Regions from separate parts of the Shewanella sp. BC20 genome, predicted to be linked through region 3. Evidence: predicted binding sites of a transcription regulator. Region 3 holds the regulator's gene; each other region holds the start of a gene.
The links. Region 3 encodes LexA, which represses DNA repair genes until DNA is damaged. Its sites were predicted from a motif close to TACTGTATNNNNATACAGTA; they were not measured.
Positions count from the first base shown of each region.

Region 1 (10,223 bases), on a different contig from region 3:
GGTAACCTTGCATGGCATACGCCACGGCAAAGGCATTGTTAGACAGAATCGATAGCGCATCTTTCCCCATAGGCGCCAATGGTGTGATCCCCGCATCGGCCATCGCCTCTTTACTGCTCACACGTTGACCTTTGTAGAACACTTCCCACTCACCAATCATGGCCAAACCGACATGGGATGACAGCAGAATATCCGCCTCACCGACTGTGCCTTTAGCTGGGATCACAGGGGTCAGCCCTTGGTTAAGATAGGCTTCATAAAGCTCGGCAACCACAGGTTGCACACCGGTTTGTCCGGCTAACATGGTATTTAACCGCACGGCTAAGGCTAGACGAGTGAGTTGTATCGGCGCAGCTTCACCGACACCAGCACTGTGGGCACGCAGGGTGCTGAGGTTAAAGCTTCGAGAGGCGTCGAGCACCGCATCACTCAGCTTGCCGTTGGCATCGAACAGCTTGTGGTCTTTATTTAGCCCAACCCCCACGGTTAAGCCATACACAGGTTTGCCCAGACGCGCCGCTTCCATCAGTAGCGCGTTTGCTTTCACGAGTTGCGTCTTGGCTTGCGGCGCAATCTTTACTTTAGCGCCATCGGCAATCGCCCAGGCTTGATCTTGGGTTAAATGTTTACCGTCGAGCACCACTTGCTCCATCGCGAATGCGCTGCCTGAAAGTAGACTCAAGGTGAGTGAGGCCATCAACATGGATTTATTCATTATCATCTCCAACATTTTGTTATATTTAATAAAATCTAAGCTTGCTTGAACGTCACAGCGTTCGCTGCGGCGCAGTTGCGGCCGGCATTACGCCCAGTGACCACCCCTTCGGCCACGGCACAGGCCCCTAAGCGGCTGGCGCCATGGATACCGCCCGTGGCTTCGCCTGCGGCATATAGCCCGGGGATGGCTTTATTGCTGACCAAATGCAGCACTTCGGATTGGGTATTCACCTTCACGCCACCCATGCAGTAATGCACCTTCGGCCACATGCGCACCGCATACCAAGGCCCTTTGTCGAGCACTATTGCCTCCTGCATGGGACGGTCGAACTCTTTATCTACACCCGTCTTCACCGCTTCGTTCCAACGCGCGACCTGCGCCTTTAATGCCTTGGCGGGCATGCCGTAAATAGCGGCCAGTTCGTCTAAGGTCTCGGCCTTGCTGATGACCTTGTATTTCAGGCCCCAATCTAAAGTCTGTGCCTTGCTGGCACCGGCGGCATTAGTAAAACCAATGGGATAGACAGGCTGCCCCTGCTCATCCCGTCTGGTCATGATGGCGTCGGCACGCGCTTTACGGTCGGCTAATTCATTGAAGAAACGCTCGCCAGTACGCACATCCACAACAATGCCGTGGGGATAGGTAGCGATAGTGTTGAACTGGGAAGCCGTGCCAAAGCCCTTCTCGTCGGGGGATGCCCATGGGCCGAGCTGAATTTGGTCTAAATGAATAGGATTAGCCCCAATGAGCATCATCTGTTTGAGCGCCTCTGAGGTGGCACCTGCATGGTTGGTTGAATCTAAATCACTATTTAACTCAGGCAATTGCATCATGCGATATTCAATATCGCGACCAAAACCACCGGTCGCCATAATCACGCCACGGCGCGCGCCGATACGACGTATTTTACCCGTGCGCTCATTAGGAAAATAAAAACCTTCGCGAACTTCGACACCGATCACCCGTCCGGCCTCATCTTGTACAAAGCCTTCGAGCTTGGTCTGATTTTTCATGATGACGCCCTTGTCTCGGGCGGCTTTAATTAGGGGACGAATAATGCCAGCGCCTGAACTTTCAACCGTTTGCAACACTCGTTGTACCGAGTGGCCGCCAAAGTGTTGCACAAAAGGCTTCCAGTTCACGCCGTAATCAATCAACCATTGGCAGGATTCTGCGGTGCCGTTACACACCAGTTTAAGCATTTCCACATCGTTCATGCCGCGCCCAGCCCGCAGCATGTCAGCCACCATGGCATCGACCGAGTCTTTAATCCCGGCCTGTTTCTGTAGCGCAGAACCGGCTACCGCCATGGCGCCGCCGTTGATGGTAGAGTTACCACCAAACACGGGCATCTTATCGATAACCATCACACTCACGCCGGCTTCTCTGGCCTGCAACGCCGCAGACATGCCAGCAAAACCGCTGCCGACCACGAGCACATCTACGATTTCATCGAAGTTGATAGGCGCAGAGTCACAGCTGGCAGTAGTAGGCAGTGCAATACTCGCCCCGAGTCCCGCGGCCATGACCATGCCCCCCTTTAATAACTGGCGGCGCCCCGAATTAATACCTTGGGTTTTACTCATGCTGATTTCCTTCAATAATCATTGGAACTTGTCAGCATGAAAGTGCAGATGCTGTGCCAAGCACCTAAAAAGAGGTATTTATGTGGGGAACTTTGATTGCAGGCACAAAATCACGAAATATAAAGATCTACAATCACGATACTTAGTGATTAACTTGAAATATCAATGGAAAAACACTTCTATTACGAATCAACGCTAAGACTCTGTAGCAGTCTGCAACTCGAAAAATCTTTACACAGTTACTTCGAGTTTATTCGGGATGAATTGCCTATAGATGGGCTATTTGTGAATATTTTTCGCAAACAATTTAATGATATACAGTTTATCGCCCATGTTGATGATACCCATTGCTGCACCTTGGATAAACGCATCCAAATTCCTCTGAAGATGGCGCAATCGCTAGAGGATCCCGAGCGGCCAAAGGTGCGAATTGTTAATGACATAGAGCATGATCCTGTCACCTCTTTAGTCGCGCCTCAGGTCATTAAGGATATTCGTTCGGTAATTATTCTGCGGATGTCGATTGAGAATACCCACCTTGGGATAGTCGGCTTTTATGCCAAAAAGACTGGAGTGTTTAGGCCCCGTCATGCTGACTTGATTGCACCACATATGCAAAACCTCGCGCTCATCACGGCACTGAATTTAAGGGATCGCAACTTACTCAAAGAGAATGAAGCGCTATCTAAACAAAACGTCAGTCTACGCCGCACCTTAGATGTTCAAAATGGCGTGGTTGGTGCTAATTCTGGCCTGAAACAGGTGATGCAGCAGGTGCAATCCATCGCCAAAATCAACACCACAGTGTTAATGCTTGGGGAAACTGGCTGCGGCAAGGAAGTCATCGCCAACGCCATTCACGAACTGTCGGAGCGCTCGGGTAAGCCTTTTATCAAGGTAAACTGTGGCGCTATTCCAGATACTTTGATTGACTCCGAGCTCTTTGGTTATGAAAAAGGTGCGTTTACTGGCGCCGATTCACGCAAAATTGGTTACTTCGAGCAGGCCAACGGCGGTACCATTTTCTTAGATGAAATTGGGGAATTACCGCTTTCGGCCCAAGTTAGGCTACTTAGAGTACTGCAAAATAGCTGTATCACCCGCGTTGGCGGCCACGATGCGGTGCAGCTCGATATTCGTATTGTGGCCGCAACCCACAGAAATCTTCAGGCCATGGTACACAGAGAAGTGTTTCGCGAAGATCTCTGGTACCGACTGGCAATTTTCCCCATCGAGATCCCATCACTCAGACAAAGACGCACGGATATTCCTCTGTTAGTGCAACATTTTGTCGAGCAGCTGAGTGCCAAGTTCAATTTGCCACAGCTACCAAGAATCGCCCCTGAACAACTGAATATTCTCAACCAATATGATTGGCCAGGGAATGTGCGCGAACTCATTAATGTGCTCGAGCGCGCTATCATTCAGCACCCTGCGGGTCCGCTGGATTTTAGTTTTCTGGCGCCCAAAAGCCTCGAAGCCGTTAAAACCCCGTCCAATCAAACCGTGATTATCGATCCAAGTCATGCCAGCGATAAGCTGGTGCCACTGGAGGTGATGACCAAAAAGTATATCAGCCATGCATTAAGGATCACGGGCGGTAAACTCTATGGCCCGGGCGGCGCGGCCGAATTGTTGGATATCAATGCCAATACCCTGCGCAGTAAAATGAAGAAGTTAGGGATTGTGTAATGCATTGATAAGAAATGGATAGTCATAAAAAAGGCCACAATACTGTGGCCTTTGATGAATGCACTTTTTAGCGTACGCTCTCGTCAGACTTAGAAGAAATAACGAATACCAACGGCATAGTTATTATCTTGCAGATCTTCGTAGGCTTTATCGTCCATATCGCTGAAATCGATTTTGGCTTCAGCATACATGATGGTGTCGCGGCTATAGCGATAATGCAGGCCTAGCACGGCAAATTGACGCGTCCATTTGCCTTGGATGGCGGTGTTTTCATCGGTGTCCAAATCTTGGTAAGTCAACAATAGGCTAGGTACAAATCCGTTATCATAGTGGTAAGCGACAATAAATTCGGCGCCAGTTGAGTCATAAAGCTCCCCACCCACCAACTCGTTTTGCTCACTCTTATGGGCGTTAAAACCCACATACAGGCCGTCGGCATCACGACCCGGCGCATATTGATAGAAGCTGCCGTATTGGGCACCGATACCGATGATTTGGTTGGTATTATCGACTTCTTTGCCCGCAAGATTGCCAGTGAAGTCACCACGGTTAAAGCCCGCTAACACCTTAAATTTATCGGTGAAATAGTAAGTCGCACTCGCGCCATAGCTAGGGTCGAAGCTCAGCTCCGAACCATCGTTTAAGGCGTTACCTAAATTATCATAGAGCGCCACATCACTATTTTGCTTAGAAGCGTATTGCACCGCGATATGCAGATTACCAAAGGTATTGCGGTATTGTAGCGCCGCATCGGCACGACCCGCTCCGGTGAGGCCGCCATCACCGAAGGTATAAGCACCAACAGACCAACCCGTAAAGGCATTCAGCACGTCAGTGGTGTAAGCAACATCGTAATAAGCCCCCCACTGCTTACCAAAGGTGAGCGAGCCCCATTTGTCGTGCGACATGCCGACATAACCTAAACGGTTAAAGAGGAAATCTGAGGTTTTTGAAGCCGATAACTGGCCACCACCTTGGCCTTCGGTATAGATAAGGCCATCGTCACTGGTGACCATGTTAATGCCCCATTCTGTATGGGCAAAAGAGCGCCAGCCGTTTTTCTCTTGGCGGTCGAAACGGAATCCTACGCGGGAAAAGTTATCAATTACCGAAGTTTCGTGGCCATCATTTAACGCCGCAAAGCCTAGCCAGCCCATCATATTGACGCTATTGGTTTGATCGTTATACAGCTCAACCGCCTGAGTGGTACCAGTCAATAGTACCGCGGGGATCATCACTGCAAGCAATTTCTTTTTCATATCATCTACACCTTTTAATTCAGCTAAACCATATATAATCATATGATTTAATTGGCTTATTATATTCTCCAGCCAACACACAGCAGTTTGCATGCCACGGCGCAGAAAATCTGAATTTCAGGGTGTTTTTTAGAAGTAGATCCGCCAATCACGAAATATCGTGATTGGCGGCAATTAAATATCGCGGAATATATTAAATATCGTTACTAGATCGCGAGCATTAGCGACAGTTTGATTACATTTGTGTCATCAAGCTTGGGCGGGTACTTTACTCGCTCGACGTCTAGGCGTAGCGGATGTCGAGGCCGTCGATTTAGCCGCGGTAGTTTTAGCGGCCGAACTTCTCGCAGTGGCGTTTTTAGTGCCGGATTTTTTCCATCCAGCGCCTTTACCTCCAGCTTTTCGATAGCCGGGCTTTTTCGTTGTTGCACGCTTAAAGCCCTGCCCTTTTAAGCCATTGAGGGCTGACGGTAATTGAGCGCCTGCATTTTCGATTAAGTTAGTTAGCGTCCCCAGCAGAGGCTGCATAAAGCCTTGATAAGACATTTCTTTATGACAGATGCCGTTTAGACTTGCCTCCCACAGCGCCGTCATATCGGGTGTCGTGGCGCTAAGGGGTAAGCTATTAATTAAGCCCTTGCCCACCTCAGTGGCCACAATCGACTTGCCCTGACGCTGAATAAAGCCCCGTTTAAACAGCAGTTCAATAATGCCTGCACGAGTCGCTTCTGTGCCTAAGCCATCGGTTTCCTTTAAAATTTTGCGGATCTCTGGGTCAGTCACATAACGGTTAATCCCCGTCATAGCACTCAGCAAGGTCGCATCGGTAAAGGCTTTGGGAGGTTGAGTTTGCTTCTCGACCAATTCACCTTGGCGACAATGAAGAACTTGCCCTAAGGTAAGAGGCGGTAACTGACCAAGATATTCCCCTTCCTCTGCGTCCTTGTCGCCTTGCGCAAAACTCGCTGCGGATGATACATCCTTTCGTTCGCTCTCTTCTCTGGCAAACAGTTGTTTCCAACCGAGAGACTTATCCTGTTTTGCCTTGGTTTTAAAAAGGCCACCTTCGATCGTCACCTCGACCGCGGTTTCACTGTAGCAATAGGCGGAGTAAAACTGCGCCAGATACTGGCGAGCAATATGCAGATAAAGCTGCCTTTCCCGCTGGCTCAAACCAGCTAGATTGGGCTGTTTTTCCGTTGGAATAATGGCGTGGTGAGCATCGACTTTTTTATCATCCCACGCCTTAGATTTAAGCCGAGGATTGGGCGCCTCAGCGTGTGCGACTAACTCGGGCGCACCGCCAGTAATGGCCGCTAATACCCCACTTGCAAGCCCATGCTGCTCGGTGGGCAAATAACGACTATCTGAGCGTGGATAAGTGATTAGTTTATGGCGCTCGTATAAGCTCTGGCAGGTATCGAGCACGTCCTTCGCGCTCATACCGAAGCGCTTGGCAGCATCGATTTGCAGCGCCGATAAACTATAGGGTAAAGGCGGATTCTGCTGCTTATCCTTAGTGCTTAACTGGGTCACTTTGGCGGGTTTATTGGTGATCCGGCGCACTACATTTTGCGCTAGGCCCTTAGCAAGCACGCGCCCTTCCTCATCCATATAAGGCAAGCAGGCTTCACTGGGTTGCCACTTAGCCGTGAAAGCTTGATCTTTGTCGGTCACTAAGTGAGCCAAAACCTCATAAAAAGGCTTAGATTGGAAATTCGCGATTTCTTCATCGCGGCGCACAATAAGCCCAAGCAGCGGGGTCTGTACTCGACCGACCGATAGGACGCCCTGATAGCCGACTTTTTTCCCTTGAATGGTGTACGCCCGCGTCATATTCATGCCATAGAGCCAATCGGCGCGGCTTCGGGCAAGTGCCGAGGTCGACAAAGGAATAAACTCACGATTGCTGCGAAGTTGCGACAAGGCACGTTTTACCGCCTGCGGGTTTAAATCACTGATAAGGAGTCGCTGCGTTTGCTGTAATTTATCGCCCGTCACGCCCAAATAGGCGATCACTTCATCAACCAATAACTGCCCTTCCCTGTCGGGATCGCCCGCATTCACTAGCGTATCGGCCTGTTTCACCAGCTTTTTAAGCACAGTGAGTTGGCTGCGGGTCGCAGCCTTAGGTTTAAGCTGCCACTTCTCGGGCACTATGGGTAAATGCTCAAACTTCCACGATTTAAACTCGGGATTATAGGCATCGGGCTCAGCCTGTTCGAGCAAGTGCCCGACACACCAAGACACACAGTTACCGTTTGCGTCTTCGATAAACCCGTCACCTTTTTTGTGGGGTTTAGACAGCACATCGGCGATTGCACGCCCAAGGCTTGGTTTTTCGGCAATATAGAGGATCATATCTACATTAAGCACTGGATATAATTACAGTGTAATTTAGCCCAAAGCGGACAAGAGTGCAAACCGCCGTTTTACCTCGAGGGCCGATTTAACTCGCTCTGCGGTAACGAAACACTAAAGCTGTGTAAATTTAGTTGAGAATAGTTCTCATCTAAAACTAAAATCCCTTGCATCAGTTACGAGGAATCGAGAAAACAAATGAATACACTGATCTTGCCAGGCCCTTCAATCCCAGCCTTTAAGCCAGCACTCGCCTTAAGATTCAATCAATTGGTGATCTTCCACAGCCTGTTATTGCTAGCATTAAGTCTGCTTTGTGAAATGGGGCTAAAAAGGCTTGGGCTTGAGGCGCCTTTCCTTTCTTGGGGAGTTATCCTGTATTTGCCCGTGGCCGTGAGCCTGTCTTTGCTATTAAAACATAGCGTTAGCCGCCGCAGTCTGGCATGGCTATTCGGACTATGGATGCTGTTATGGCTGGTGATGTAAGCCCCAGTTTTAAGCCTTGTATGGATACCCACACTTACATCCGTTTAGGTCAAATAAAGAGCTCTAACTCCACGCACCTTGTCTCATCTTTCTCCTACATCCCGACTGTCAAACGCAACTCAAAACCTAGCTAATTAACGCACCGCTAAATCCCCTATCAGTAACGCCACCAAATAAAGAACGTTAAATTATCAATTATTTAACAACTTTAGCTATGAAGCGGCTCAAAAAGCCGTTATGTTGAAGCTCTTGGGCGTGCGCACACGTCTTAACCTTAGGCCAAATTGGCCATTTAGTACCCAAACTTACAAGCAAATATCTTAAAAACTCTGCAAAAACAACAGAATATTGGAGTTGAATTATATGAATGAGATTGTTAATGCGGTCAACAATATCGTTTGGAGCCCCGCGCTCGTTTATCTTTGCCTCGGTGTAGGACTCTTTTTCTCCCTGCGCTCACGTTTCTTACAGTTACGCCATTTACCCGAAATGATCCGTTTAATGTTTGATGGCAAGAGCACTGATGCTGGTGTGTCTTCCTTCCAAGCCTTAGCCATGACCTTAGCGGGTCGTGTCGGAACCGGTAACATTGCCGGTGTCGCTACGGCTATTACCTTCGGCGGCCCGGGTGCATTATTTTGGATGTGGATGGTGGCGTTTCTTGGCGCCAGCTCAGCATTCGTCGAATCCACCTTAGGCCAAGTCTACAAAGAAAAAATCAACGGTGAGTACCGCGGCGGCCCCGCCTTTTACATTGAAAAAGGCTTAGGCATGAAGTGGTACGCTTGGACATTTGCCATTGCGACCATTTTTGCCTGCGGGATTTTACTGCCAGGCGTGCAAGCCAACTCGATTGGTTCGAGCCTAAAAACCGCCTTCGATATCGACCCTAACGTCACCGCCGCTATCCTCGCTATGCTGTTAGGTTTCATTATCTTTGGTGGCGTGAAACGTATTGCCCACTTCGCCAGTACCGTAGTGCCCTTTATGGCACTGGGTTATATCATCGTCGCCTGCGTGATTATTGCCCTTAACATTGGTCAGCTGCCCGATATTATTATGTTGATCCTAAAAAGCGCCTTCGGACTCGATGCGGGCTTTGGTGCGATTCTCGGTCTTGCAATTATGTGGGGGGTAAAACGTGGTATTTACTCAAATGAAGCAGGCCAAGGTACTGGGCCGCACGCCTCTTCTGCCGCAGCCGTAAGTCATCCAGCCAAACAAGGTTTAGTGCAAGCCTTCTCAGTATATGTCGATACCCTGTTCGTCTGTTCAGCCACCGGTTTTATGTTGCTGATCACAGGCCTATATAATGTGCAAGGCCCAGATGGTGCCGCGCTTTATACTGGGATTGCTGGCGTCGCAGCAGGCCCAGGTTATGTGCAAACCGCAATGGAAAGCATGATGCCAGGCTTTGGTAATATGTTCGTTGCCGTCGCGTTGTTCTTCTTCGCATTCACCACCATTGTGGCCTACTACTATATTGCCGAAACCAACATCGCCTATATCAATCGCAAGGCGAATCGTCCTTGGCTCACTGTGGTACTGAAAGTGGTGCTTATGGCGTCAACTGTCTATGGCACAGTGAAAACCGCCGATTTGGCCTGGGGCATGGGTGACATTGGTGTGGGCCTAATGGCGTGGCTAAACATCATCGCCATTATTCTGCTGCAACGTATCGCCTTTACTTGCCTTAAGGATTATGAGTCGCAACAAAAACAAGGGGTTGAGCCGTTATTCGATCCTGAAAAGCTCGGTATTCCCCATGCAGACTATTGGGTTGAACGCAAGAATGCGCAGGATGAGCTCGCGCAGAGTCAATCCAATGAGACTCCCAAAATATCTTAAGGATTGAAACTCCTAACAAAAAAGCCAGTGATTCATCACTGGCTTTTTTGTTGTTCATGTCTCGTCCTGAAATACGTTGACATAAAGAGGATTTCTTTATGACAACATCAATTAACTCAAGCCGTAAGCGCACACAACGAGATTACACATTAGCCTTTAAATTAGGCGTTGTAGAGCGTGTTGAAAAAGGCGAAATGACGTACAAACAAGCCCAAGCCCGTTTTGGTATTCAAGGCCGTTCAACGGTACTCGTTTGGCTTAGAAAACATGGTA
Region 1 covers NZ_NHRI01000017.1:113,104-123,326, forward strand. Annotated here, with positions in the region: gene hutH (histidine ammonia-lyase) at 1-715, opposite strand, end outside; gene CBX96_RS16855 (flavocytochrome c) at 751-2,304, opposite strand; gene CBX96_RS16860 (sigma-54-dependent Fis family transcriptional regulator) at 2,470-3,996, shown strand; gene CBX96_RS16865 (porin) at 4,086-5,255, opposite strand; gene CBX96_RS16870 (DNA topoisomerase III) at 5,505-7,616, opposite strand; gene CBX96_RS16875 (hypothetical protein) at 7,815-8,102, shown strand; gene CBX96_RS16880 (sodium:alanine symporter family protein) at 8,466-9,950, shown strand; partial or broken gene CBX96_RS16885 (IS3 family transposase) at 10,049-10,223, shown strand, end outside.
Region 1: CBX96_RS16870 (DNA topoisomerase III) is a predicted target of LexA. The motif match lies at 7,629-7,648, and genes of this name have one in related genera.

Region 2 (10,223 bases), on a different contig from region 3:
TCGGCACGTTTAATACGTGAACCAGTTACTGCAATACGTTCAACTTTTGCCCCATCTTCCTCTGCGGCAAAAGTGAAAGGTGCATTTAATACCGTAGCAGTTATCCCACCAATTAGTGCAAAACGCACTGATTTGGCCAGTAAGTTATTCTTATGCATTGTCTATCTCCCGATACATATTGTTTCTTATTATTTATGTGCTGGTCTTATTAGCAGCTTCATACAGGAGCACTTCGAACAATTACGGAGTACTCAGCGGACTCAATAGAACCATATGGTTAACATTAAATCAACACAAAACAAACCAAAAAGAAACACAAAGCTCAATAATTAAACAATCGAGATTTGCCTTAACAATACTCTTGTAGAATGCATAAGCTATTGGAGAACTCACAGTCTGAGATAAACTTGAATAATTAAAACAAAAAACGCCAGTCATTGCTGACTGGCGTTTTTGTTAACTTTTCGTTATCTAGTTTCTAGATAAACAGCTGAGGCTTAAAGCGTATAGCGGATACCAATGGCGATGCCGTCATCTTCTGATAATGACATTCTGGCTTCTTGTGCTTTGTCGGTGCTGGTGAAGTCGCTGTAGTCTTTACGTGCTTCAACATACAGAACCGTGTTTGGATCCCAAACAAAGTGTAAACCTACAACTACAAACTGACGTTTGAACACATCGTTCGGATCGGCGTTAAAGTTTGGTTGAATAACATAGTCTTTACCGGCATCCAGAATGTTATAAGAAACAAATGGACGTAAACCGTTATCAAACTTGTAAGAAACTAAAGTTTCAACACCGTAGGCATCTTTAATCAAACGGCCGATGTTGTCGGTATCATGGTTCTCTTCTTTATGAACGTTGGCGGCAGCATATAAGCCATTCTTGTCGAAATCGCCCCAGGTCGCGCCCACACCGTAGATTAAATCAACAGCGGTTTTTTGCTCACCAGTGCCATAGGCCACATCAAACTCACCACGGTTCATACCCGCCATTAAGCTGAGTTTATCGGTGGCTTTGTAAGTCAAAGACGCACCATAGGTGTAATCGTAGGTAACTTGCTGCGCTTCTTTCTTACCAGCGTTCCATTCCGCTTCACAGGCACTCTCAGTAATGTTTTCGATATCACAGGTATAGAAACTGCTGTTTTTTAATTGCGCCTGAACCGCGAAGCTCACATCACCAAAACTGTTACGATATTGAACAACTTTATCACCACGACCAACGCCGTTTACCGCGCCGTCGTCTTTGTTGAAGGTGTAAACACCTGCAGAGTTACCATCCCACACAAAACCGTAGTTTGTGTTGTATACCACGTCATACCAAGCACCCCATTGTTTACCAATAGTAATAGTGCCGTATTCATCGTGGCTGATGCCTGCGTAGCCTAGACGATTGTAGAAGAACTCGTCCTGCACCGATTCGAAACGGTTGTTATAGACAATGTCGCTGCTGCCAACAGGGTTCACGCCCCATTCCAACTTGGCAAATGCGTTCCAACCATTGGTTAACTCACGGCTGAAACCAAAATTAATTCGAGAAGCACCATTAACAACTTCAGTTTCACCTTGGGTATTGATTACGCGCACATCAATAAAGCCACCGATTTCTACCGCATTTTTATCGTCTTTGTAGATTTCGATTGCTGATACTGTTGGCGCGAGAAAGAGTGCTGCTAGCGCAGTTGCTACTAACGTTTTGTTCATTTGGTGCTTAACCTTTTCGTTTATGTTTTATCAACGTCATTCCGTTGTTATATTTCCTTACAATTTCCCGGTGAGAGTAGCAAATTTTCATTCCACTCTCCAAGCGAAACCTAAAGATTATGTAGAGAAACATCACAAAAACAGCGTGTTTAACCTCTATAAAACAGGTTAAAACACTACAAAGACCCGCAAATAAAACACAAAACACACAACGGCAACACTATATTAACAGCAACTGTTTAGAGGCAATGTTCGTGTAATTTAATTTCATTATTGAAAAGACAGGCTCTGCGATAGAGCCAATTTGCTTATCTATGTAGTATTGATAATCAATTGTAGACGATCTATGCGAAACCGGTTCAGGACCGTTTACAGTAATCACATAATCAATCTGTGCCCCTCGCTTGCCAAAGGATGTCTTTCCTGTTAATTCACAAAGTTGGCGCGCGACTTTCACATGGGGAGACGACTTGGCCGTGTATTCATCTAAATTACGGCGCATGCGTTTGCTAAATACCAGCTCATCATCGCGTTTACCAGCCAGCAGCTCAGCAATCACATCCGTCAAATAGCCACTAATATCCCTTTGGTTAAACATGCGTTCATAGAGTTCAGCCTGCACCTTACGCGCCAAGGGGCTCCAATCACTGCGAACCTGCTCCATCCCCTTAAAAGTGATTTCCAGCGCGCCATTTCGATTGCGCCAAGCACCGACATAACGCTTCTTACTGCCCTCCTCCGAGCCCCGCAGGGTCGGCATAAAAAACTGCTCGTAGTGGCGCTCAAACTGTAGTTCGAGAAAACTTTCTAGCTGAAACTCCTGCGCAATTTTATTTTGCCATTGCTGATTCATTCGCGCGGCAATCTGCTTACCTAAGGCATTAATATCACTGAGATCTGGCTCTGGGCCTAAATAAACGAAGGTGGAGTCGGTATCTCCATAAATGACTTGGTAGCCCATGTCCTCAATCCACGCGCGAGTTTGCTTCATGATTTGATGACCGCGCATGGTGATGGAGCTTGCCAGTTTCGCATCATGGAACACGCAGCCTTGGGAACCCAAAACCCCATAAAGCGAATTCATAATGATTTTAATCGCTTGCGATAAAGGCGCATTCGCCTCTCGCTTGGCTTTTTCGCGTTGTTCGGAGAGATTTTGGATAAGTTTTGGCAGGATAGGTTGATGTCGGTTAAACCGCGCGCCCAAAAAACCGGCAACGGTTTCAGGCTCATCTAATGCCGATCCCTCCTCGTCATCCAAACCTTCAATCAATCCCTTAGGATCAATTAAAAAAGTCCGGATAATCGATGGGTAAAGGCTTTTAAAGTCAAACACTAAAATATGTTGATAAAAACCCGGGACTGAATCCATTACATAACCACCAGGGCTTTCTATCCCTTGGCTAGCTGGCTCTGCGGGTGCGACGAAGCCTGCCCTATGTAAATGCGGTAGATACAAATGGTTGAATGCGGCGACCGAGGCACCTACGCGCCCCAGTTCTAACCCCGTTAACTCGGCGCGAGCGAGGGCAAAATCCCACAATCGAGTATGTTCAAAGATATCCCACACTAAGCGACTATCGGTCAGATTATAATGTGCAAGCCCTTGTTTATTTTCGGCAAATAGCGCATCAATCTCTTGCGCTCGATTTTCTACATCATGAATCGCTTTGCCTTCACCTAGTAGCGCTTGGGCGACAAACTCCAAGGAGAAGCGCTCGAATTGATAAAAGGCCGCCTTTAACCAATCGATACCATCGAGCACCACTCGCCCCGGTAAACTTAAGGTTTCTGGCCGAAATTTATTCTCGACCTTCCACTCGAGGAGCGCGCCACCTCGACCGATACGCAGCGGGATCCGGTGCAGTAACGCACGCCGATATAACAAGGCCAAATCAAAGGTCACCACAGACCAACCAATGATCACGTCGGGATCAAACTCAGTAAACCAAGCGATGAGACGATGGATAAGCGCCGCTTCATCGCTCACCCATTCGATGTAGATTGCAGCATCTGGCTGCGGCTCACCCACCATAATGACTTTTTCATAGGGCTGAGATTGCGCATCGCGTCCATAAAGGGCCACGGAATAGAGTAATCCTTCAAAACTGCATTCAAAATCGAGGGAAATTGAACGCAATTTTATTTCTGGCTGCGGCGCAACGGCTTTCGCGCGTACAGCGCTAAAAATGGGCAATTGTTCATCTATGTCAGCGTTGCTGACAAAATGCCCTAAAAATGCCACATCGAGCGCCACAAAACGCTCGATTAAAAAACGCTGCTCGGGACGAATATCCGCCTCAAATAAGGGAATGCCAGCATCCGTCGCTATCCGCAGTAAGTGACGATACACACTGCTCGACTGGGCATAAATCGCCGCCACGGATTGTCTTTTAAAGCTTTTAAGTGCAAGCGGTACAAAGCGCAGCGCCTGCCCCGGTGTTTGTAACTGCAATGCCGCCATATCGCTTTGATGACAAAAACAAATGTACTCAGAGCCAGGTAACTCCACCAGCACAGGGCCTGAAGCGGTGGCGAGATAATACTGCAGCACAAGCGTTGCACCGCGCGTAATAGCATGGCGCGTGAGGACGCGTCCCTGTACACTCACAGGCGCAGCCGTTTCAGGCGGCAGACTCTCGGGGGAATTCAACTGCGGTTTCACTCTAGGGCTCTCGCTGCTTATTGATTCTCGGGACACAGAATAAAATTGCCATAAAATGGCAGAAAAGTTTCTTAGGCTATGCAATCACTGTTATTATGTACAGCATTAATTCGATAAAGTAGTGCCGCATGTTACCTGACAACGTAAAAAACCAGATCCGCGCTATCTATAAAGATATTGCCGCCGCTTTGCCTAATTTTAGGCCACGCCGCGAGCAAAATTTTATGGTGGCAGAAATCTCTAAGACTCTTGCTGGCGACTATGACAAAGATAGACGCATCATTGTGGTCGAAGCGGGTACGGGGATTGGTAAATCATTGTCTTATATTTTGGGCACGATTCCGCTTGCACTTGCGAGTAAGAAAAAGGTCTGTATCGCGACGGCAACCGTGGCGCTTCAGGAGCAGTTGCTGCACAAAGACTTACCGTTTTTTCTCGAACAATCAGGGCTAAACTTTCGCTTTGGTCTGGTAAAAGGGCGCCAGCGTTATGTCTGTTTGTCCAAGCTTGCAATGTTAATCGGCGATGATAACAGTACCCAAATGGCCATGTGGCAAACAAAGCCTGATAACAGCCAAATTGCCATGTTGCAGGAGCTGCTCAGCGACTTTAATGAAGGCCGTTGGAACGGTGAAATCGATACGTTATCGACACCGATACCGGACCATCTCTGGCAACAAATCGCCTGCGATAAACACAGTTGTCATCGGCAACTCGCCAACCATCGTAATTGCCCGTTTCACAAGGCCCGCGAGGATGTGGATACCTGGGATGTACTGATCGCCAACCACAGTTTGCTGTTTGCCGACTTAGAGCTGGGCGGCGGGGTGATTTTGCCCGATCCCGAAGACGTATTTTACGTCATTGACGAAGCTCACCACTTACCTATCGTCGCCCGGGACTTTTCTAGCGCTCAGGCAACGCTTAGAGGCGCCGCCGACTGGCTCGAAAAAGTCGGTAAGACCAGCGCCAAGTTACAAAATCAGATAAAGAGCAACAATATTATCGCCCCTGCGCAGGCGATGCAGGATCATATCGGAGACTTAATCGCTCAGCTCAATCAAGTCGCCCACTTCTGTGATACCCAGACCAAGCAGTTTGCTAATCCTGAGAGCCGCTATCGGTTCGAACACGGCAAATTGCCCGATGCACTGAAAATCCCCGCCGAGAATCTCGCGGCCACCTCCAATCTTGCCCTAAAGCAATTTAACAAGATGCAGTTATTGTTGGCCGAGGCGATAAAAGATGGCGACATTCCTAAGCACCAAGCGGAAGCGCTACAGGCCGAAATGGGCTTTATGTTGCAGCGACTCGAAAACCTGCAAAAGCTCTGGAAAATGATGGCAAAGGAAGATTCGACTAAAGGCGCGCCCCTCGCCCGCTGGATTGAATTACTCACGGGCAAACAGGTCGATTACTTGTTTAGCGCCTCGCCGATTGAAGTCGGTTTTATGCTCGAATCTATGCTGTGGCAAAAGGCGGCTGGCGTCGTACTGTGCAGCGCAACCCTGAGGGCGCTGAATAACTTCGACCATTTCGCCCATCAAGTGGGATTGTCGGTAAAGGACGGCAGTCGTTATCTCGCCCTGCAATCCCCTTTCGATTATCCGAATAACGCCACGCTCTACTTACCTAAGATGAAAACCGAGCCGACGGACGATGCCTATACCGCAGAGCTTGCCGAACAGATTCTAGAGCTGATTGAAGGCGAAATGGCCACCTTAGTGTTGTTTGCATCTTACTGGCAAATGGAGAAAGTCGCTGAATTGATTGAGGGCAAACTCACGCAGGAAATCCTTATTCAAGGAAATGCCCCGCGCCAGCAATTGCTTGAGACCCACAAAGCCAAGTGCGACAAAGGTGAGCCGAGTATTTTGTTTGGCACGGGCAGTTTTTCTGAAGGTCTAGACTTACCCGGAGATTACCTCACCAACCTCATCGTCACTAAGCTGCCCTTTGCGGTGCCGACATCGCCCGTTGAGCAAGCCCATGCCGAGTATGTGAAAATAAAGGGCGGAAATCCGTTTCTGCAACTCACCATTCCAGATGCATCGCGAAAGCTTATCCAAAGTTGTGGTAGATTACTGCGCAAAGAGCAGGATTATGGCCGAGTCACTATCCTTGATAGACGATTAGTGACCAAACGTTACGGCAAATCCTTGCTAGACGCACTGCCCCCCTTTAGACGAGTCATTGAGTAGGATTAAGATTTGGAGTTGTTACTCGAGCCCAGTAACTGGGCCCTGTTGGCTGTCATTGGCTTAATTGCAGGTTTTATCGATGCCGTAGTCGGTGGTGGAGGCCTGCTCTCCATTCCTGCCCTGCTCACCCTCGGGATCCCGCCCCACACCGCCTTAGGTACCAATAAATTTGCCGCCAGTTTTGGCTCCTCCATGGCGGCTTGGACCTATTATCGCCAACATCTGCTCAAACCTAGTTTTTGGTATATGGCGTTTATCGCCACCTTTATTGGTGCGGTGCTCGGCAGTGTATTGGTGTACCTGTTAAATGCCCTGTGGCTTGAAAAAGCCTTACCACTGCTCATTATTGGCATCGCGATATACAGTTTGCTGAGCCCAAATGCCATCTCGGATACCGATTGTCAGGCACCAACAAAAGCTCAATCTAAACTCAAACAAAGTCTACAAGGGCTATTGCTGGGTGGCTATGATGGTTTTGCCGGCCCTGGCATTGGCGCTTTTTGGACTGTAAGTTCAGGCGCTTTGTACAAATTACCGCTGTTGCATAGCTGCGCACTTGCCAGAGCCATGACTTTTACCAGTAACTTAACGGCGCTGGCGATCTTTGGCTTTCTAGGGCAAGTCCATTGGCAAATCGGCCTGTGGATGGGGTTATCTATGATGCTCGGCTCCTTTATCGGCGCCCGCTGTGCGATAAAATTTGGTATGCCTTTTATTCGGCCTTTGTTTATATTAATTGTCCTGTCAATTGCCGCTAATCTGGCATGGAGCGCATGGTTTTGAACACTTCGCAGCTAATCAGCACGTTGAAAAATCAGCTCACAACACTCGAGCAAGAGGTACTGCAACACGACAGTCATCTGGCGCCGAGCCAGCGTAAACTTCTGCAGGATATTGAGCGATTTAATCAATCGCTGTTTATTCAAAATGGCGCCCAGCTGATGCCCTGCATTGAACAAATTCGTAATAGTATCGGTCAGTTAGAGAAGCAAATCGCTCTAAAACTTGCGCCGCAAACCATCGCCTTAAGCTGTGAACGTATTCAAGACCGTTTTACCGCGGTTAAACGGGCGCTACTGACGACCTCAATCGATATAAAGTCTAAAAATCAACAACGTGCCAGTAAACGTGCGCGTTTTGCCCAACAACAGACCCAATCGCACCAAGCCAGTGGGTTTGCTTGGATTGCCAGCAATGTGTTACAAAATAGCCACGAAATCTATGCCGAATTGAATAAGCATCTGAATTGGGCTAAGAAATTTGAACAAAAAATTGCAGAAATGGAATCAAAACTTGAAAACTGTCATAGTGCTGACAAAATCCGTTTGCAAAATGACATCCTTTTGATGCATCGTCGTTTGGGTAAATGCAGGCAAGCCATCAGTTATATCGAAGATCGCATTCAAGCATTCGAACGTCCGCATCAGAGTCATAATCGTTAAGGAGCAACAATGAAATCACTTTTGCCAATCAGCAGCCTGCTAGTGCTACTCGGCTCTGCCTCAGCCTTTGCCGCAGATCTGAATATCCCTATGTCCTTCGAATACCTTGCCCTCGATGGCAAAAAAGTCGAGTCCAGCGTATTCAACCATAAAAGCAGCTTAGAGTTGGCGCCCGGCACTCACAAAATCGCCATCCGTTACCATGAAATGGTTGAAGACGATTTCAGTGACAGCCAAACCTTCGTTAAGTCATCCCCTTTTATCGTGACCTTAGAAGTGGACGGCGATCATCAATATTATTTGCAAGCCGCTGAGGGCAAAGTCGTTAAAAAGCCTAAAACCTTCGCTCAAAATCCTCAGGTCGTATTAACCCGCTCTGACAAAGGTCAGGTGAATTACAAAGTGACAAACACCGACATTGAAGAAGAGAGCTTTGTCTCCCGTCTCTTTAGCGGTAACCAAGCGGTAGATGTGTCAGGTACTGCCGCCGCTGCAACGGGCGCAGCAGGCACAGCGGCGGTGGTTGCCACGCCAGCCCCCACTTCGGCGCAGGCAGCTGTGAACGCCACCTCATTAACCGCTCCGGTTGATACTTCTAAAGCAGCGGGCGCGAATCCACAACAGATGCTGCAATACTGGTGGTTACAAGCCGATGAGAAAACACGTAAAGAGTTTATGAGCTGGGCTATTTCACAACTCTAATCAAGATGATCCCATTGGTTTATCACGCCAGCTACTCCAAGCTGGCGTTACCCTCCCACCACCGCTTTCCCACGACCAAATACGCACGTCTTTATCAGTATCTGCTCGATAATCAACTGGCTGTTCCGGCTCAATTCCATACTCCCTCGCCGATGACGGCAGAAGATGTAATGCAGGTGCATCAGCAAGATTATGTCGAACAATTTATCCAAGGCAGCTTAGCCAGTACGGCCTTAAGACGCATCGGCTTTCCATGGAGTGAAGCCTTAGTCGAGCGCACTTTGCACTCGGTATCGGGGACGAGTTTGACCGCACATTTAGCCTTGCAAACGGGTATCGCCCTTCACTTAACGGGCGGTTATCACCATGCACACTATGACTTTGGCAGCGGTTACTGTATTTTCAACGACTTGATTATCGCCGCCCGTAAACTGATGGTCGAGCAGCAGTTACATAAGGTGCTGATTTTTGACTGTGACGTGCATCAAGGTGATGGCACAGCCACCCTCAGCCACAAGCATCAAGGCATTATCAGTTGCTCCATCCACTGCAAAGAGAATTTTCCCAGTCGTAAACAGCAGTCACACTATGATATTGAACTGACGAAAGGTGCAGATGACAGCGCTTATCAGGAAACCGTCGAACAGACTCTCGAACTGCTGATTCGACTCCATCAGCCGGATTTAATCCTGTATGACGCCGGCGTCGATATTCATCAAGATGATGACTTAGGGCACCTAAAGATCAGCAAGCAGGGATTGTATCAACGTGATCTAACCGTGTTATCTATGGCAAAAGCAGCAAATATTCCTGTTGCAGCGGTAATTGGCGGCGGCTACAGCCGAGACGAACTACAATTAAGCCAAAGACATAGCCAACTTTTTATTGCAGCCAACCATTTGTGGTAGCAAACTCAATAAAAATCATCATGGAGCACAGCGATGCAACTCGAAATCCGTAACTATTACGAAGTTCTCTTAATGGAAATGTTATCCGATGAAGGCCTGATGGATGAATTACCGGAGGATTATTTAGCCGATCTCTGCTGTGTGACACTCAATCAACTGCCCGTGCGCTATATTCGTCACCTAGTCGACACCTATTTCTTCGAAGATTACAACGAGTTGCAAGAGCTTAAACGAGAAATCCAAGCCGCATTAGAGAAATCACGCGCCTTTCTTAAACAGAATCTACAAAAAAGAATGCAGCAGGAAGAAGCCGACAGCTAAGTCATACGAAAGTGGCATAGCTACATCGATTTGCAACAAGCTTTTACGAGTAAATTCAGTAGAGTTGCTAAATGCTAAGTTGGCTAGTTGCTGAGTTAAAGATAAAGAAGATTGGAATAGGATGGGGAGATTTGGAGGTTCCCCTAGAGCCGACACCCCGGCACACGAGTCGCTTGCTGCGGTTGCTCCCTTCCGGGCCTGGCCGAGTTCACAAGTTATCATTGCGGGGGGACCCTAGGGTCACCATAACTTCGAGTGTATCACTTGGTGGATGATCA
Region 2 covers NZ_NHRI01000002.1:60,933-71,155, reverse strand. Annotated here, with positions in the region: gene CBX96_RS02780 (TonB-dependent receptor) at 1-158, opposite strand, end outside; gene CBX96_RS02775 (porin) at 498-1,706, opposite strand; gene CBX96_RS02770 (DNA polymerase II) at 1,927-4,359, opposite strand; gene dinG (ATP-dependent DNA helicase DinG) at 4,500-6,572, shown strand; gene CBX96_RS02760 (TSUP family transporter) at 6,582-7,355, shown strand; gene CBX96_RS02755 (primosomal replication protein) at 7,346-8,014, shown strand; gene CBX96_RS02750 (DUF2057 domain-containing protein) at 8,024-8,716, shown strand; gene CBX96_RS02745 (histone deacetylase) at 8,722-9,624, shown strand; gene CBX96_RS02740 (late competence development ComFB family protein) at 9,658-9,945, shown strand; RNA gene ffs (signal recognition particle sRNA small type) at 10,086-10,183, opposite strand.
Region 2: dinG (ATP-dependent DNA helicase DinG) is a predicted target of LexA. The motif match lies at 4,457-4,476, and genes of this name have one in related genera.

Region 3 (10,223 bases):
AGGATGGCGGCAACCGTTACTTCAATATCATTAACCGCAAAATAGATCCGCCAATGGCTAGGGATCTGTGGTTCCGACTCAGGGATTTGATACATGGCCCCTAAATCGTCGCCCTCCAGATTGAACAGCGAGAAATGACCATTAGGAATCGCCATTTCCACTGCATTCCAACCAAACAGTGCATGGTAAAACCCCTGTGCGCCCTGCCAGTCATGGCTCGCCAGTTCGACCCAACAGGCCTGCCCCTGCGCGTACTGAGTAATCCTCATTGCAGACTCCAATCAAACAGATAATGTGTTCGAGTTAAGCTGGAGTTTGAGCAACTGTCCAGTTTTGGCGATAAAAAGATGAATATAAAGAAAAAGCCCTCAATTTGAGGGCTTGATTCGTAGGCGAAATACTTAGGAGAACTGCGGCAATAAATTCGCCATCGCGAGTAGATGGCAAGCCCCTGTCACCACGCCATATAACACCACAAGGATAATTAAGGGCGTGCCACCGAAGACTCTAAAACCTTGATGGTTAGGGAACTGCTGTCTCGATTTATAGGCCATCAGTGCTGGCACTATGACGGCCCAAACGGTTGCCGCTAAGGCTGCGAAACCAATGGCAACCAAAAAGCCATCGGGGAACAGCAAAGCTAATATGGTCGGCGGCACAAAGGTGACAACAGCCGTTTTCATCCGCCCCGAGCGCGTATCGTCGAACCCAAATAAATCGGCCAAATAATCGAATAAGCCTAAGGTCACGCCAAGGAAAGAAGACGCCACAGCTAAGTTAGCAAATAGGGTTAACATGCTGTTTAACCAGTTACTTTCCATCACTTTCGACAAGGCGCCGACTAACACACCCATATTGCCACCCTGGGCAATAATCTCACTAAATTGGCTGCGGGGAATGTTGCCCATAGTGGCGACTAACCAGCAAGCATAAATGATCAGCGCGATGAAAGTGCCGACGAAAATCGCTTTGATGATGGTCGATGAATCTTTGCCATAGTACTTCACCAGACTCGGCACGTTGCCATGGTAGCCAAAACTTGCCAAGCCAAAGGGCAAAGCAGCCCACAGATAAGGCATAAAGCTTTGATTGCCATCCGGTTCGAGCAACTTAGTCACATCAATCTCGATCAGTAAATTACCAATCGCGAGGAAGAAAGTAATAATCATACCGCCGAGCATTATGGTCGTAATACGATCCACCGCCTTGGTGCTGATCAGCACGATACAGGCGAGCACAACCGCAAATACTAATCCAGCAACACTCTGGGGTAACTCAATCCCCATACCCTGTAGGCTATGGTTAACAATCGAGCCGCCGCCACTGATGTAGGCGTAGGTTAAGATGTAAAGCACGAAGGCAATCGATACCCCATTCACGATCCGCCAAAACTGACCTAGAGTTTCCTTGGTCAGGGTATCGAAACTCGATCCCGGTTCGAAATGCAGATTGGTTTCGAGCAGTAACAATCCCGACATCAACATGCAGAACCAAATACCGAGTAACATCAGTACCGAGTAGCCAAACCACATGCCAGCGCCCACAACGGGCAAAGAAAACATCCCCGCCCCGACTGTGGTGCCGGCAATAATCATGGCACCACCGAGCAAAGACTTGCCCACCGGCTTATTCTTCGCCGCATTCATATGGTTAGCCATTAAACGATATGCTCCGCGGTCACGCTCGCTACTATGGTTTGTCTCACTGAGGCTCTGAGCAAGCTATTGGCTTGATCGCGAATGCGCTCAACGTCGGATTTATCTTCCTTCTCGGAGAAATAACCCAACTCTTTAAGCTTAACACTCAAGGTGTTATAGAGTTTCTTGTCGTAGAATTCTGGCGCGGTAATTCCATGCAGCGCCCCTAAACGTTGGGCAAGCAGATGGCTTTCAGACTCCAGCTCCGAACGCTCCATCTTAGGTCTGTGGGCCAGCAGATTGAAGATAATCGCATAACGTTGCAAGGTTTCGCTAACGCTTCCGGCCAGCAACAACATTTGACTGGTGTGCTCGGTCACCACCGACAGCGTATCGCTTTCCTGCACCAGACCCTGCTCAATAAACAGATCCAGCACTTGATTCACATAACTTGGGAGGTCCTTGATACCCATGAATAACTCCGCCTTCAATAGCGGATAGAAGTCACTCACAATCCCTAGGATATGGGCTCTTGAAATCTGCTTATTGTTGGTTAAGCAGCTGGCAATCAACGACGGAATAATAAATAAGTGGATGATATTGTTACGATAGTAAGTCATTGAAATCGCTTGATTCGCGTCAATAGATACTATCTCACCCAGAGGATCGGCATTGATGGAGAACTTATTCAGCTCTAAACCTTGTTGCACTAAGTGCTTGCCATCACCTTCGGCCACCGACGTAAACGAAGTGTAAGGCACACGCTTAAGCAACGTCAGGTACAAATCTAACTGACGCTCGAGCAAACAACGCTCTAGGGCATTTTGCTCCGACGCCAGCAGCACTAAGCTAGTCAAGGTGATAGAACTGGCGGCGGCAGCATCGTTAATGCGGGTCATCACGCGATTCGCTAACACGTTGACCGCTGGGGTTAACCAAGTCGGTTTTTGTTCGGGATCGTCGGCCACTTCAGTGCGCCAGTTAGGCGCGGTTTCATTCAAGAAGTTTTGCAGTGTAATCGGCTCACCAAAGTTGACATAACCTTGGCCAAAATTACCTAATTTACGAATAGCACCAAAGACTTGCCATACAGATTCTTTCTGTTTTTTCTTACCGCTCAGCTCTTTGTGGTAAGTCGCCACTTCCATCACGTGATCGTAGCCTAAATACACAGGCACTAAGGTGACAGGGCGTTCGATACCACGCAGCACACTGTTGATCGTCATGGCGATCATGCCCGTTTTCGGCGCCAATAGACGACCGGTGCGAGAACGGCCTCCCTCAGAGAAATACTCAACCGAATATCCCTTAGCAAACAGCTGATCGAGGTATTCACGGAACACTGCCGTATAGAGTTTATTGCCGTTAAAACTACGGCGAATAAAGAAAGCGCCGCCACGGCGGAATAGCGGCCCCGCAGGCCAGAAGTTTAGGTTAATCCCCGCCGCAATATGCGGTGGCACCATGCCTTGGTAATACAGAATGTAGGATAACAGCAGGTAATCCATATGGCTGCGATGGCAAGGTACATAAACAATCTCGTGACCATCATGGTGAAGCTGACGGATTTGTTCAGCACCTTTGATGTTGATACCGCTGTAGAGCTTGTTCCATAACCAAGTTAGGAAACGCTCGGCAATACGCACTAGGCTGTCGGAATAATTCGCAGCAATTTCATCAAGATATTCAATTGCTGTTTCACGGGCTTGGGTTTCGGAAATCTTCTTACTCGCCGCTTCTTCCTGAATCGCCTTGCGTAAGGATTCGGATTTCAGCAGGGAGTGGAACATTGCCTGACGATTCGGCAGCACAGGCCCTGTCATCACTTTGCGTTGGCGGCGGAAATGTACTCTAGCCACCCGCGCCAGTTTATGGGCAATCCCCATATCGGTGCCGTGTTCGTCGGCCATGTAACGTAGCGATACCGCATTCGAAAACTGAACAAAGTTGTGACGGCCCAAAAATAGGATCATCAAGCACTTACGTAACCAAGTTGGGTTCTCGCGCTCAAGCACAGCCGCCTTCATGGTGTCGTCTTCTTTACCCGGAGTACGGCCCCAATACAGACTCACAGGCACCAGCTGAATATCTAACTCTGGCTTTTCCTTATGGACGGCCAACAGGCGCATAAAACATTCGAGGAATGGCTCATTACTGGCACGCTCGCCAAACAAAGGCTTACGGCCTTCGAGGCAAACTACACGGGGCGCGACAACGCCATTGACCACGAGCGGCTCGTAGGGGCTTGGCAAACCCAGCTTAGTGGTGATTTCGCTTAACGCAGCAATATCACTCAGGGATTCTGTTTTCATTACATAAGCAAGCGGTCTGGACGCGTCCAGATTCAGATCGGCAAAGGGATCCTGCGGCACAACAATAGTGTGCACTAAGTGTTTTTGGATCCAGCGTAATGATTTCAACCAAAGAGAGTCTTGTTTAGGCATTATTCTTATGCAATGTAAGTACGTTCATTAGCCCCATAGAATACCAGATTCTAGGGAATATTCGCTAATACTCTCCAATCGCGTTAAAAAGTGGTTAATACTTGCACTACGAATAATACTGTATATACTAACAGTAACTGTATAGAAAAACAGGAAAGAACATGAGACCGTTGACGCCACGCCAAGCCGAAATTTTAGAGCTGATTAAACGTAATATTGCCGAGACTGGCATGCCACCCACCCGGGCCGAAATCGCCACCCGTTTGGGTTTTAAAAGTGCAAATGCCGCCGAGGAACACCTTAAGGCATTGGCAAAAAAAGGCTGCATCGAGATCATGCCTGGCACTTCCCGCGGGATCCGCCTCCCAGTTGAGGAAGAAGATAACAGCGAATCTGGCTTACCACTGATTGGTCAAGTGGCTGCGGGCGAACCTATCCTCGCCCAAGAGCATGTCGAACAGTATTACCAAGTCGACCCCAGCATGTTCCACCCAGCCGCCGATTTCTTGCTGCGCGTCAGAGGCGACAGTATGAAGAACATCGGTATCCTCGAGGGAGATCTGCTCGCCGTTCATAAGATACAGCAAGCGCGCAATGGCCAAGTAGTTGTTGCTCGCGTTGACGATGATGTAACAGTTAAACGCTTTGAAAAGAAAGGGAATCTCGTTTATCTACATGCTGAAAATGAAGATTACTCCCCGATTAAAGTCGATTTAAGTTTCCAAAGTCTAACAATTGAAGGGCTCGCCGTAGGGGTGATCCGCAATGGAGATTGGCTATGAACAAACTACTAGGTAATGCCCCGCGTCACCCCGGTTTATGGCTCGATGCGGTACGCGAAACCGATACTGACTGGCAGCATACGCCTATCATCACTATGCCTACCGAGAGCCAAGGGCGCCAAGAGCTAATGCAACTTAGTAAACAGTTGGCACAACTGAGCCAACAAGGCCGCTGGGTCGTGCTCATCAATCCACCCAGTATTGGCTACAAGCAGTTACTGGCCAGCGCTGGCGTGCGTATGGATCGCGTACTCTTAGTCCATGCGAAAGATGAAGTGGAAACCCTGTGGGCCATGGAAAAAGCCTTAACTAGTGGCACTTCCAGCGCAGTAATTACTTGGATCCACTCACTCGATGCCCGTGACAATCGTCGTTTGCAAATTGTGGCCAAGAGCGCCCGCGCCATGGGAATCGTGCTCGAAGGTTTCGTAAATCACTCACCTACGGACGCGACACTCAAGCAACCAGCTCACTTTGCCCAAGGTAGTTTTTTTAGCTCTGTTCATTAAAATTTTTGCACTGCGTATTTAGCCTTGAAAGCCGCCTCACCTGTGAATGTGGGGCTTTTTTTTGGCAATTTTTCAGACAATTAGAAAAAGAAGTGATCTTGATCAATTTTTAAACAGCAAGTATGTTTGATTCAGGCGAGCATAATATATCGCCCGTTTAGGCAAAAAATATCGACGATTTATCGAATATCTCTTGCCCACAAAAATCGAGAATAATGGGTTTATTCAGCAGTATGTGCCAGTGTGGCTAATACCAGCAGTAACAATACTTAATCAAAAGTAAGCCGCCAACGCACGTTGAAGTCAGAGAAGCTTTTTTGGGAACTGAAGAGTTTGCATAGAGTTGAGACTTACTGTGTTGCTCTTCTTTGTAGTTGCTATTCGCAATTGGCAGAGGAGAAGTCTTGTGAAGCAATGGTTGTATTGTTTACTCGTGGTGCTATTCGCCCCACCGTTGGCCGCAGCGGACATGCGGTTCAACATGACCCCCGGCGTAACAGAAATCAGTGGCAAGGTTTATCACTTACACATGACGATTCTGTATATCTGCTGCGCGATAGGCCTAGTGGTTTTTGGCGTGATGATTTATGCCATGATCAACCACAGAAAATCCAAGGGCGCGGTCGCGTCTCACTTCCATGAGAGCACAAAAGTCGAAATCGCGTGGACGATTATTCCTTTTGTCATTCTGATCTTAATGGCGATTCCCGCCACGAAAACTCTGATTGCCATGGAAGATCCCAGCAATGCCGATCTCACGGTAAAAGTCACAGGTTCTCAATGGAAATGGCATTATAGCTACTTCGATCAAGATATTGATTTTTACAGCATTCTCGCCACTCCAAGACCTCAAATCGAAGGTAATGAAGCCAAGGGAGAGCACTACTTACTCGAGGTCGATAAACCCCTAGTATTACCCATCAATCGTAAAATCCGCTTCTTGATGACCTCAGAGGATGTCATCCACTCATGGTGGATGCCCGCCTTTGCGGTAAAAAAAGACGCTAACCCAGGTTTTATCAACGAGGCGTGGACCCGTATCGATAAACCCGGTATTTACCGTGGCCAATGTGCCGAGCTTTGCGGTAAAGACCATGGTTTTATGCCGATAGTGGTGCAGGCATTACCCGAAGCCGAGTTCGATGCATGGGTTGAAGAACAAAAACAAGCCGCCAATGCCGCTGCGCAAGCCGCACAAGCCGCGTTATCGCAAACACTGACTAAAGAAGAGCTGATGGCTCAGGGTGAGCAAGTTTACCTCGGTCACTGCGCGGCCTGTCACCAACCCAACGGTGAAGGTCTACAAGGAGTATTCCCGCACCTCAAAGGCAGCCCGATTGCGACCGGACCACTGAGCGGCCATCTTGAAATCGTGCTCAATGGTAAAGCGGGTACGGCCATGCAAGCCTTTGGCAAACAATTAACGACCCAAGAGATTGCCGCCGTGATTACCTATGAGCGTAATGCGTGGGGCAATAACACGGGGGATGCGGTGCAAGCCAAAGACGTTGATGCCCATAAATCAGGTGGCACCAATAGCGAACCAGTAGCAACGACTCCGCCCCCAGCAACCACCGATGCGCCAAAGCCTGCGACAGAACCCGCCGCCAGTGTCGACCCCGCGAGTCTTCCCACGCTTAGCCATGATGAACTGATGGCCGAAGGGGAAAAGACCTATGCCACGATTTGCGCCGCCTGCCACCAGCTAACGGGTGCCGGTATGCCTCCCGCCTTCCCCGCCCTTGCTGGCAGCGCTATCGCAACGGGTCCGGTCGCCAATCACATCGACATTGTGATGCACGGTAAACCGGGCACGGCGATGCAGGCATTTGGCACACAACTCACGCCACAACAGCTTGCCGCCATCATTACCTATGAGCGCAATGCGTGGGGCAATAATACTGGCGATACAGTGCAACCCGCTGATATTGCTCGCCATGGACAGTAGGGGATTAAGATGAGCACACTGACTCAAGACCAAATTGCCGCCCATGATGAACACCATCACGGTGCACCTAAAGGCATCATGCGCTGGTTACTCACCACCAACCACAAGGACATTGGCACCCTGTACCTGTGGTTTAGTTTCATTATGTTTTTAACCGGTGGTGCGATGGCCATGGTGATCCGCGCCGAACTCTTTCAGCCCGGATTACAACTCGTTGAACCTAACTTCTTCAACCAGATGACCACAGTTCATGGGATAATCATGGTATTCGGCGCCGTGATGCCGGCCTTCACAGGGCTGGCTAACTGGCTGATCCCTATGATGATTGGTGCGCCAGATATGGCACTTCCTCGGATGAACAACTGGAGTTTTTGGATCCTCCCCTTCGCCTTTACTATTTTACTGAGCTCACTGTTTATGGAAGGCGGCGGCCCTAACTTCGGTTGGACCTTCTACGCACCACTCTCGACCACTTATAGCCCTGACAGCACAGCATTATTTGTATTCTCTATTCATATCATGGGGATAAGTTCGATCATGGGGGCCATCAACGTGATCGTCACCATAGTCAACCTGCGCGCTCCCGGCATGACGTGGATGAAGTTACCGTTGTTTGTCTGGACTTGGCTGATTACCGCCTTCTTGCTGATCGCCGTAATGCCCGTACTCGCGGGCGCCGTTACTATGGTGTTAACCGATAAGTTTTTCGGTACTAGCTTCTTCGAGGCGGCAGGTGGTGGTGATCCTGTGATGTTCCAGCATATCTTCTGGTTCTTCGGTCACCCCGAAGTCTACATCATGATTCTGCCTTCCTTCGGCATTATCTCCGCCATAGTTCCAGCTTTCAGCCGTAAACCATTATTCGGCTATTCATCCATGGTGTATGCCACGGCAAGTATTGCGATTCTGTCCTTCCTCGTGTGGGCGCACCATATGTTCACCACCGGCATGCCTGTGTTTGCTGAGTTGTTTTTTATGTACTGCACTATGCTGATTGCCGTGCCGACTGGGGTGAAAGTGTTTAACTGGGTAGCGACCATGTGGCGCGGCTCATTGAGTTTTGAAACCCCGATGTTGTTCGCGGTGGCCTTTATTATCCTGTTCACTATTGGCGGCTTCTCTGGCCTGATGCTCGCCATCACGCCAGCCGACTTCCAATACCACGATACTTACTTTGTGGTGGCCCACTTTCACTATGTGTTAGTCACTGGTGCGATTTTCTCCATCATGGCGGCGGCCTATTACTGGTTGCCAAAATGGACCGGCCATATGTACAGCGAAAAGCTCGGCCAGTGGCATTTTTGGTGCTCGGTGATTTCGGTCAACGTGTTGTTTTTCCCGATGCATTTCTTAGGTCTTGCGGGTATGCCAAGGCGTATTCCCGATTACTCGATTCAATTTGCCGATGTAAACCAAATCGTGTCGATTGGGGGTTTTGCCTTTGGGCTATCTCAGCTGATTTTCCTCGTGCTGGTGATTAAGTGCATTCGGGGCGGTGAAAAGGCGCCCGCCAAACCTTGGGAAGGCAGCGAAGGCTTAGAATGGACCCTCCCCAGCCCTGCGCCCTACCACTCTTTCACCACGCCACCCGAGGTGAAATAACATGCAAGGCCAACCCCATCAGCCCAACATCAAGTCCAACCGTAAGCTCATCAGCCTGCTGGTGCTGGGCTGCCTTGGGATGTTTGGCTTTGGGTTCGCCTTAGTGCCGCTCTACGATGTGTTGTGCGAAAAACTGGGGATTAATGGCAAAACCTCCAATACTGCCAGCAGTTATCAAGCGATCACTGTGGACAAGAACCGCGTGGTAACGGTGGAGTTTATCTCGCAGGTGCAGACCGGCATGCCGTGGAAATTTGAGCCACAAACGAAACGGCTCGAAGTGCATCCGGGAGAACTCATTCACACGGCATTCCTGGCGCAAAATGTCTCTAACAGAGCGATCGTTGGCCAGGCGATTCCTTCTATTTCGCCCGGACAAGGTGCGGCTTATTTCAATAAAACCGAATGTTTTTGTTTTAACCAACAACACTTAGCCGCCGCGAGTCGCGCCGAGCTGCCGTTGATCTTCTTCGTGGATCCTCAATTACCCGAGTCTATCCACACCTTAACCCTCTCTTACACCCTCTACGACATTACCGACAAGCAGTTAGCGTCTGCCATAGAGCAAGGAGCTGCAAAATGACCACTAAACATGAGACTTACTACGTCCCCGCCCAGAGTGCTTGGCCGATTGTTGGTGCTATCGGCTTGTTTTTAATTGCCTTTGGGGCAGGACATTTTGTACATCAACTCAAATCTGGCGCTTCGGGTGGCGGCTATATTCTACTGGCAGGCATAGCCGTCATCCTGTTTATGCTGGTTGGCTGGTTTAGAACCGTGATCAAAGAATCGATGACGGGCCTCTATTCCCATCAGATGGATAGATCGTTTCGCCAAGGCATGAGCTGGTTTATCTTCTCCGAGGTGATGTTCTTTGCCGCCTTCTTCGGTGCCTTATTTTACGCCCGTATGGTCGCTGTGCCTTGGCTCGGCGGCGCGTCCAACAATGCCATGACCCACGAAGTCCTGTGGCCACACTTCGAGGCTGTTTGGCCACTCGTCACCACACCAGATGGCACCAAAACCGAAGCCATGCCATGGAATGGGTTACCGCTAATCAACACCATAGTGCTGCTAACCTCCTCAGTCACGCTGCATTTTGCCCATATCAGCTTAGAAAAAGGTAAGCGTTCGGCCATCACCCTCTGGCTAGGGCTCACGATTTTACTGGGAATTAGCTTCCTTGCTTTGCAGGCGGAGGAATATAGCCATGCCTACCATGAGATGGGGCTAACTCTCGCCTCGGGCATCTATGGCAACACCTTTTTTCTGCTGACGGGTTTCCACGGCATGCATGTCAC
Region 3 covers NZ_NHRI01000009.1:82,986-93,208, reverse strand. Annotated here, with positions in the region: gene CBX96_RS11085 (VOC family protein) at 1-269, opposite strand, end outside; gene mtr (tryptophan permease) at 402-1,658, opposite strand; gene plsB (glycerol-3-phosphate 1-O-acyltransferase PlsB) at 1,658-4,081, opposite strand; gene lexA (transcriptional repressor LexA) at 4,243-4,863, shown strand; gene CBX96_RS11065 (cell division inhibitor SulA) at 4,860-5,372, shown strand; gene coxB (cytochrome c oxidase subunit II) at 5,779-7,320, shown strand; gene ctaD (cytochrome c oxidase subunit I) at 7,330-8,922, shown strand; gene CBX96_RS11050 (cytochrome c oxidase assembly protein) at 8,924-9,505, shown strand; gene CBX96_RS11045 (cytochrome c oxidase subunit 3) at 9,502-10,223, shown strand, end outside.